Regions from separate parts of the Rhizobium sp. USDA 4016 genome, predicted to be linked through region 2. Evidence: predicted binding sites of a transcription regulator. Region 2 holds the regulator's gene; the other holds the start of a gene.
What was found. The regulator LexA, encoded in region 2, represses DNA repair genes until DNA is damaged. The targets are predictions, from matches to a motif close to TGTTCNNNNTGTGTTCNG.
Positions count from the first base shown of each region.

Region 1: a site for LexA is predicted at 1,341-1,358, ahead of ACZ9DP_RS30885 (glycosyl transferase). Genes of this name have one in related genera too.

Region 1 covers NZ_JBWCCY010000004.1:3,069,372-3,072,778, reverse strand. Annotated here, with positions in the region: gene ACZ9DP_RS30890 (PA0069 family radical SAM protein) at 117-1,274, opposite strand; gene ACZ9DP_RS30885 (glycosyl transferase) at 1,412-1,930, shown strand; gene ACZ9DP_RS30880 (hypothetical protein) at 2,112-2,426, shown strand; gene moaB (molybdenum cofactor biosynthesis protein B) at 2,473-3,024, opposite strand; gene ACZ9DP_RS30870 (4-(cytidine 5'-diphospho)-2-C-methyl-D-erythritol kinase) at 3,024-3,407, opposite strand, start outside.
Region 2 covers NZ_JBWCCY010000004.1:2,049,206-2,052,612, reverse strand. Annotated here, with positions in the region: gene gltA (citrate synthase) at 1-318, opposite strand, end outside; gene lexA (transcriptional repressor LexA) at 1,127-1,843, opposite strand; gene ACZ9DP_RS25375 (VOC family protein) at 2,049-2,927, shown strand; gene kdsA (3-deoxy-8-phosphooctulonate synthase) at 2,924-3,407, shown strand, end outside.

The DNA.
Region 1 (3,407 bases), 1.0 Mb from region 2:
AACGGGCAGGGGAGCCGTTTGCGGCGGCAAGAGGCCAGGGCGGCGGCCTCCTGCGGGGTAACTCGTTATGGCATTCGCCGGGCGGCCTCAGGGAACCCTCGCGTGCGGACGGGCGGCTAAAGCAGCGAAAGCTGCACGCCGCTGCCATCCGGCGGCACGAAAAGATCGTCGCGAAGCGGCATGCTGCGCCTTGTCATGCCGAGCCGTTTCGTCGCCATCTCGAAGCGGCGGGCGAGCTGCCAGGCATAGGGGCCGGCGCCTTTCATGCGCTTGCCGAATTCGGCGTCGTAGTCCTTGCCGCCGCGCATCGAGCGGACCAGCGACATGACGTGCCGGTAGCGATCCGGATAGTTCTGCAACAGCCAGTCGCGGAAGAGCGGAGCGACTTCCAGCGGCAGGCGCAGGATCACGTAGCCCGCCTCCAGCGCACCGGCAACCTTTGCCGCGTCGAGAATGCGTTCCAGCTCGTGGTCGTTCAGCGCGGGGATCATCGGAGCGGCCATCACCGAGGTCGGGATGCCCGCCTCTGTCAGGGCCTGGATCGCCTCCAGCCGGCGCGGCGGCGTTGCGGCGCGCGGTTCCATCGCACGAGCGAGCTTGCGGTCGAGCGTGGTCACCGAAAGCGCGGCACGCACAAGGCTCTTGGCTGCCATCTCCTGCAGGATATCGATATCGCGCAGAATCAGCGCCGACTTGGTGACGATCGAGACCGGATGGTTCGCCTTGTTCAGCACTTCGAGGATCTGCCGCATGATACGCCATTCCTTCTCGATCGGCTGGTAGGGATCGGTATTGGTTCCGATGGCGATGACCCGCGGCTTGTAGCCGGGCTTCGCAAGCTCGCGCTCCAAAAGTTTGGCCGCATCCGGCTTGGCAAACAGCCTGGCTTCGAAATCGAGGCCCGCCGAAAGCCCCAGATAGGCGTGCGTCGGCCGGGCGAAGCAGTAGATGCAGCCGTGTTCGCAGCCGCGATAGGGATTGATCGAACGGTCGAACGGAACGTCCGGCGACTCGTTGCGGGTAATCGCCGTGCGCGGCTTTTCGATCTGCACTTCGGTCTTGAAGGGCGGCAGTTCTTCCAGCGTCTGCCAGCCGTCGTCGAAGGCCTCGCGGTGCATCGGCTCGAAGCGCCCGCTGGGGTTCAGTCCAGCCGCGCGGCCGCGGCGCCGGTCGCCCTCGATGCGAAGGCCGGAAGAGGCGATCAACACTTCGGCAACATCCGCCGTATTGGCAGGCGCAAAGGCAGCCTGCCCTGCAAGGGACTGTTCGTTCATCCGATTCTCCCGCGACAAGGCCATTGCCTTCGTCCGTCTTGATGATTAAATTCCTATCGAGAAAAAGAGAACAATGCAAGAACAAAATGAGGAAAGTCACGCTGGCAAATTTTTGTGCGGCGCTTTATAAATAGGCAATGTTGACGGTTGTTCTGGAGTGCCAGGATCAGGAACCTGAGCTGGCGCAGACTTTATCGGTGCTGGTGGCGGGTGCAGTCGAAGGGCTCGTAAGCGACGTGGTCGTGCTCGATCACGGCTCGCGCGATGGTACATCCAGAGTGGCGGACGCGGCTGGGTGCCGGTTCCATTCGCAATGGGATATCAAGGATATATTGCGCTCGGCCCGCGGCGAGTGGCTACTTTTCGTCGAACCTGGCGCCCGGCCGCAGACTGGTTGGATAGACGAGATCGCCGAGTATGTCGCCCTCAACAAAGTCCCGGCGCGTTTCACCGCCTCGCGCGGATACAGGCGCCCGTTATTCCAGCGTGTAGGCCGGTCGCTGCCGCCGCTGGAACTCGGCCTTCTCCTGTCGAAGAAACACGCGATTGCCGCCGCAAGAAGCGGAATGCGCCTTTCGGAATTTGCCAAGGGGCAGAAGCTGCGCAAGCTTTCCAGCGAGCTGATTCCCTCCTGGGTCGCCCGCGCCGCACGATAGCGCGCAAACTTTTCAGCACTCGCGCTAAAGATGGCGCCCGATACGATTTCGCGCTATAATTCAGCCATGGCGCCGCCCGAGCGCCCCGCTTCTTGGCGGCCGACCATGGAATGCAAGGCGGCAGAACAGGTCACAGCGGAAGTCTCCTCTTCTGCCGGGTTCCGGCGAAAGGAGGTGCGTCATGAAACGCAATATGGTCCGCGGCCTGCTGGCCGTCATATTGACGACATTGGTGATCGCGCATCCGCATTCGGCAGCATCGCAGATGATGCGCAGTTGCGCAGGCCGATCCGAGGTCGTCAAGTTCCTGGACAAGAACTTTGCCGAAAAGCTCACCGCGGTCGGACTGATCAACCAGAACGCCATTCTTGAGGTCTATGCCGCCAAGAGCGGCACCTGGACACTCATCATAACGGATGTTCACGGCGTCAGCTGCTTCCTGCTGTCGGGTGACAGCTGGGAAACGATACCCACTTTGCCGGGCTTGGATACATAGCGAACGCAGGCTGCTGCCATGGCGCACCCGGGCAGCAGCGCGCCTTCTACTTCCCCACGCCGCGCTTCATGTGCTCGTCGAGCCGCGGCATGATCTCCACGAAATTGCAGGGCATGTGGCGGTAGTCAAGCTGCGCCTTCAAGATGCCGTCCCAGGCGTCCTTGCAGGCGCCGGGCGAGCCCGGGAGCACGAAGATGAAGGTAGCCTTGGCAACCCCTGCCGTTGCCCGCGATTGGATCGTCGATGTGCCGATCTTGTCGTAGGAGACGCGGTGGAAGACTGCCGAGAAGCCGTCCATGCGCTTTTCGAACAGCGGCTCCAGCGCCTCGGGCGTGACGTCGCGGCCGGTCAGGCCGGTGCCACCGGTGGTGATCACGACGTCGATGCCGTGAGTCTCCGTCCAGGCGTTGACCTGGGCTGCGATGGCCACCTTGTCGTCGCGCACGATGGCGCGGTCCATCAGCTTGTGGCCGGCCTCGGCGATCCGCGCCACAAGCGTGTCGCCGGATTTGTCGTTCTCCAGCGTGCGCGTGTCCGAAACCGTCAGCACGGCGATGCCGACGGGAATGAACGGCCGCTGTTCGTCGATACCTGTCATCACCTGTCTCCCGAAAGCGTTTCCGTCGCCTGGAAATACCAGTCCGGCCGTTCGCTGTGAAGCTTTGCCGCGGCCGCTCCGGCTGTTTCAATCGAGCCGAAGATGCCGAAACAGGTTGCGCCGGAGCCGGACATGCGGACAAGTCTTGCGCCTGCGCCCTTCAATGCGGCCGACACATCTTCGATCTCGGGAACAAGCTTGCGGGCAGGCGGCTCGAGATCGTTCCGGTTGGCCCCGATCGCCGCCAGCCAGTCGCTGCCTCGCAAGGCAAGCGGCGGGTTGTTCTTCGCCGTCAGCAGCCGGAATATCTCGGGCGTCGAGACCGCCTTCAGCGGATTGGCCAGCACGATCGCAAAAGAGGGCAAGGCAACGGGCTCGATCTG
Region 2 (3,407 bases):
GTAGTCGAAATCCTTCTTCTGGGCAGCCGTCGGCAATTCGCCGTAAAGCAGCAGATAGCAGACTTCCAGGAAGTCGCCATGTTCGGCAAGCTGTTCGATCGGGTAGCCGCGATGCAGCAGAATGCCTTCATCGCCGTCGATATAGGTGATCTTCGATTCACAGGAAGCGGTCGAGGTGAAACCAGGATCGTACGTGAAGGAACCGGTGTTTTTATAGAGTGCACCAATATCGATGACATCCGGACCGATCGTTCCGCTTTTCACGGAAAGATTGGCGGTTTTGTCGCCGATTTTGATTGTTGCGCTTTGATCCGTCATGCTGATCCTCCAAACTGGCGGTGGCGCCATAAAAGCGCCATAGGGTTAAGCGTCCTCTCCGATAGCTATATGATCACGGCGCCAATGCCAAGTTACCGTGGCGCCATTTTGTGCATCGCAGTATCAACTTTTAGACACTCCTGCGATGCCGGAGGCGCATAGCGGAAGCCAATGATTTAATTCGGCTTTTTGCAATCCAGTTTTTTGGACTTTTTTCAATCGATTATTGTTGCTGAAACGCCCTCAGGGCTGCATTCTGGTTGTATTCATAGGGTGTCAGCGGGCTGGGTGCATGCCGGAGTTGAAAACGGCCGAGCTGCGCATTCCGCTTCAGCAGATGTCGCGGAGGCTTTCGGCCTGCAAATGGCGAGCTAAGGAGCCGCTCAGGGCACACGCCTGCGCTTTGCGACGGTTTTTTCGGGCTTGGGGCGGCGATCTGGTTTGCGTCCGGCACGAATGTTTCGCTCAGCGCTTTGGCTTTGACCGATCGCAGCCGTGAGGGCGCTGCGACCCGCGAAAGACGGAGGGAAAGCGAAATTTTCACCGGAACAGCAGGAAGAGGCAAGAAATGCGATGCGGAACGGCGCCACGCCCGGCTTGCGATGCCGCGGACATCGTCGTCACGCGGGCAAGGCTGCGGTTCGGCGCCTGCCGATGCGGCGCAGTGCATTTCGCGAATGAAACCTTGCGGAAAACCGGTGCCGTCGAACCGTGCTTTGGACAACCGCCTTCGAGAAACTCGATCGCCCCTAGAGCCGCCACGCCTATGAGTGGCGCGCCGTCGCCTTTGCCGGCGACGCGCTGCCGGTCAATGGTAGCGGCGGATAAGGCCGACGAGCTTACCCTGAACCTTTACGCGATCCGGTCCAAAGATGCGCGTCTCGTAGGCGGCGTTCGCCGCTTCCAGCGCGATGGACGCACCCTTGCGTCGGAACCGCTTCAGCGTCGCTTCCTCGTCATCGACCAGTGCCACGACAATGTCGCCGGGATTGGCGGTGCTGGTGTTGCGGATGATGACCGTGTCGCCATCGAAGATGCCAGCATCGATCATCGAATCGCCCTTGACCTCAAGCGCGTAGTGTTCGCCGGAGCCGAGCATATCGGCCGGAACGTTGATGTCGTGCGTGTTGTTCTGGATCGCCGAGATCGGCACGCCTGCCGCAATACGGCCCATGACGGGAACCGAAATGGAGCTGGTATTGTCTTCGTTCGCCGGCTTCGGCGCGGCGGCAGCAGGCTGCGGCTTGCCGAGGCTGCCCTCGATGACGCTCGGCGAAAAGCCGCGGCGGGGCTGGATGCTCGGGCTGTAGGCTTCCGGCAGCTTGATCACTTCAAGCGCGCGGGCGCGATTCGGTAGGCGACGAATGAAACCGCGCTCTTCCAAAGCGGTAATCAGCCGGTGGATGCCGGATTTGGACGCGAGATCCAGCGCATCCTTCATTTCGTCGAACGATGGCGGAACGCCGGATTCCTTCATACGCTCATGAATGAAGAGGAGAAGCTCCTGTTGTTTGCGTGTCAGCATCGAAGTTTAACCCCAAATTCGTGAAACAAAGCCAGAACGGACACTATATGTTCCATATGTGTTCCGCAAGTACCTAAATTTTCGTAAAACTTCGTCTCAACTGCGTTCATTTTTGGAAACTTTTGTTTGCCGGATCAGCGCTTTCAGCTTGCATTGACCACATAGCGGCACACATCTTCAGCACATTAAATGGAGACCTGACGCCATGCTGCATCCGTTGGATCATCTTGTTCTACCGGTCACCAACATCGATCTCGCGCGGGAGCGGCTGGGACGATTGGGGTTCACGGTTGCCGCCGAGGGCCGTCATCCTTTCGGCACGGTGAATGCTTGCGTTTTTTTCGCCGACAAGACCTATCTCGAGCCGCTTGGTGTCGCGAGCGCGAAAGAATGTGAAGAATCAGTGCGGCACGGAAACGTCTTTGTGGCGCGCGACCAGGCCTTTCGTTTCCGGTGCGGCAATGACGGATTCTCTGCGGCCGCATTCAGCACGGAGGACGCGGACGCCGACCATGCTCATTTCGTGCGTGCGAGAAAGAGCGGCGGCGCCATGTTGGAGTTTTCGCGCCTGATCAAGATGCCGGACGGGTCGCAATCGACAGGCACTTTCAAGCTTGCCTTTGCCGCCGATCTTCGGGTGCCGGATTTCTTCCTCTTTGACTGCCAGCGCATCAACGCCTTTCCGGCCGATCGGAGCGCGCTGGAAAAGCATGCGAACGGTGCAACCGGTATCTCGGAGATGGTGCTAAGCGCGCCCGAGCCTGAAGCCTTCGGCTCGTTCCTTCAGTTGGCCGTGTCTACGACGGAAATCGAGCGGACACCGTTTGGCGTGGCGATCGCGGCAGCGAATGCCAGGATCAGTCTTCTGTCGCCGGAAGGGATGGAGGCTTATTTCGATTCGGTGCCGTTATCCGTGGATAAGGGGCTAAGAGGCAGCGCTATCGTTTTCCGCACCACCGATCTTGCCGTGACAGAAGCGCTTTTGGCTGATAACGGGATGCCCTATACACGCAAGAACAACAGAGTCCTGGTGAAGCCTGCGCCCGGCCAAGGTGCGATCTTCGCCTTCGAGGAGATCCGATGAGCAATACGAATTCCGAAGTCGCAGTCGGCGAAGGTGCCGGCCGCGTCGTATTTTCAAACAGTGGCAGGCTGTCGCTGATCGCCGGCGCATGCGAAATGGAGAGCCGCGACCATGCCTTCATGGTTGCGGGCACGCTCAAGGAGCTTTGCGGCAAGCTCGGCATCGGGCTCGTCTACAAGACCTCCTTCGACAAGGCGAACCGCTCTTCGCTGTCGAGCAAACGCGGTATCGGTCTAGAGAAGGGCTTGGAAGTCTTCGCCGACCTCAAGAAGGAACTCGGCATTCCGGTTCTGACAGATATCCATTCGGAAGAGCAATGCGCGCTGGTCGCCGAGGTCGTGGACGTTCTGCAGATCCCGGCCTTCCTCTCCCGTCAGACGGACCTGCTTGTCGCAGCCGCGAAGACCGGCCGTGTCATCAACGTCAAGAAGGGCCAGTTTCTCGCTCCCTGGGACATGAAGAATGTTCTCGCCAAGCTAA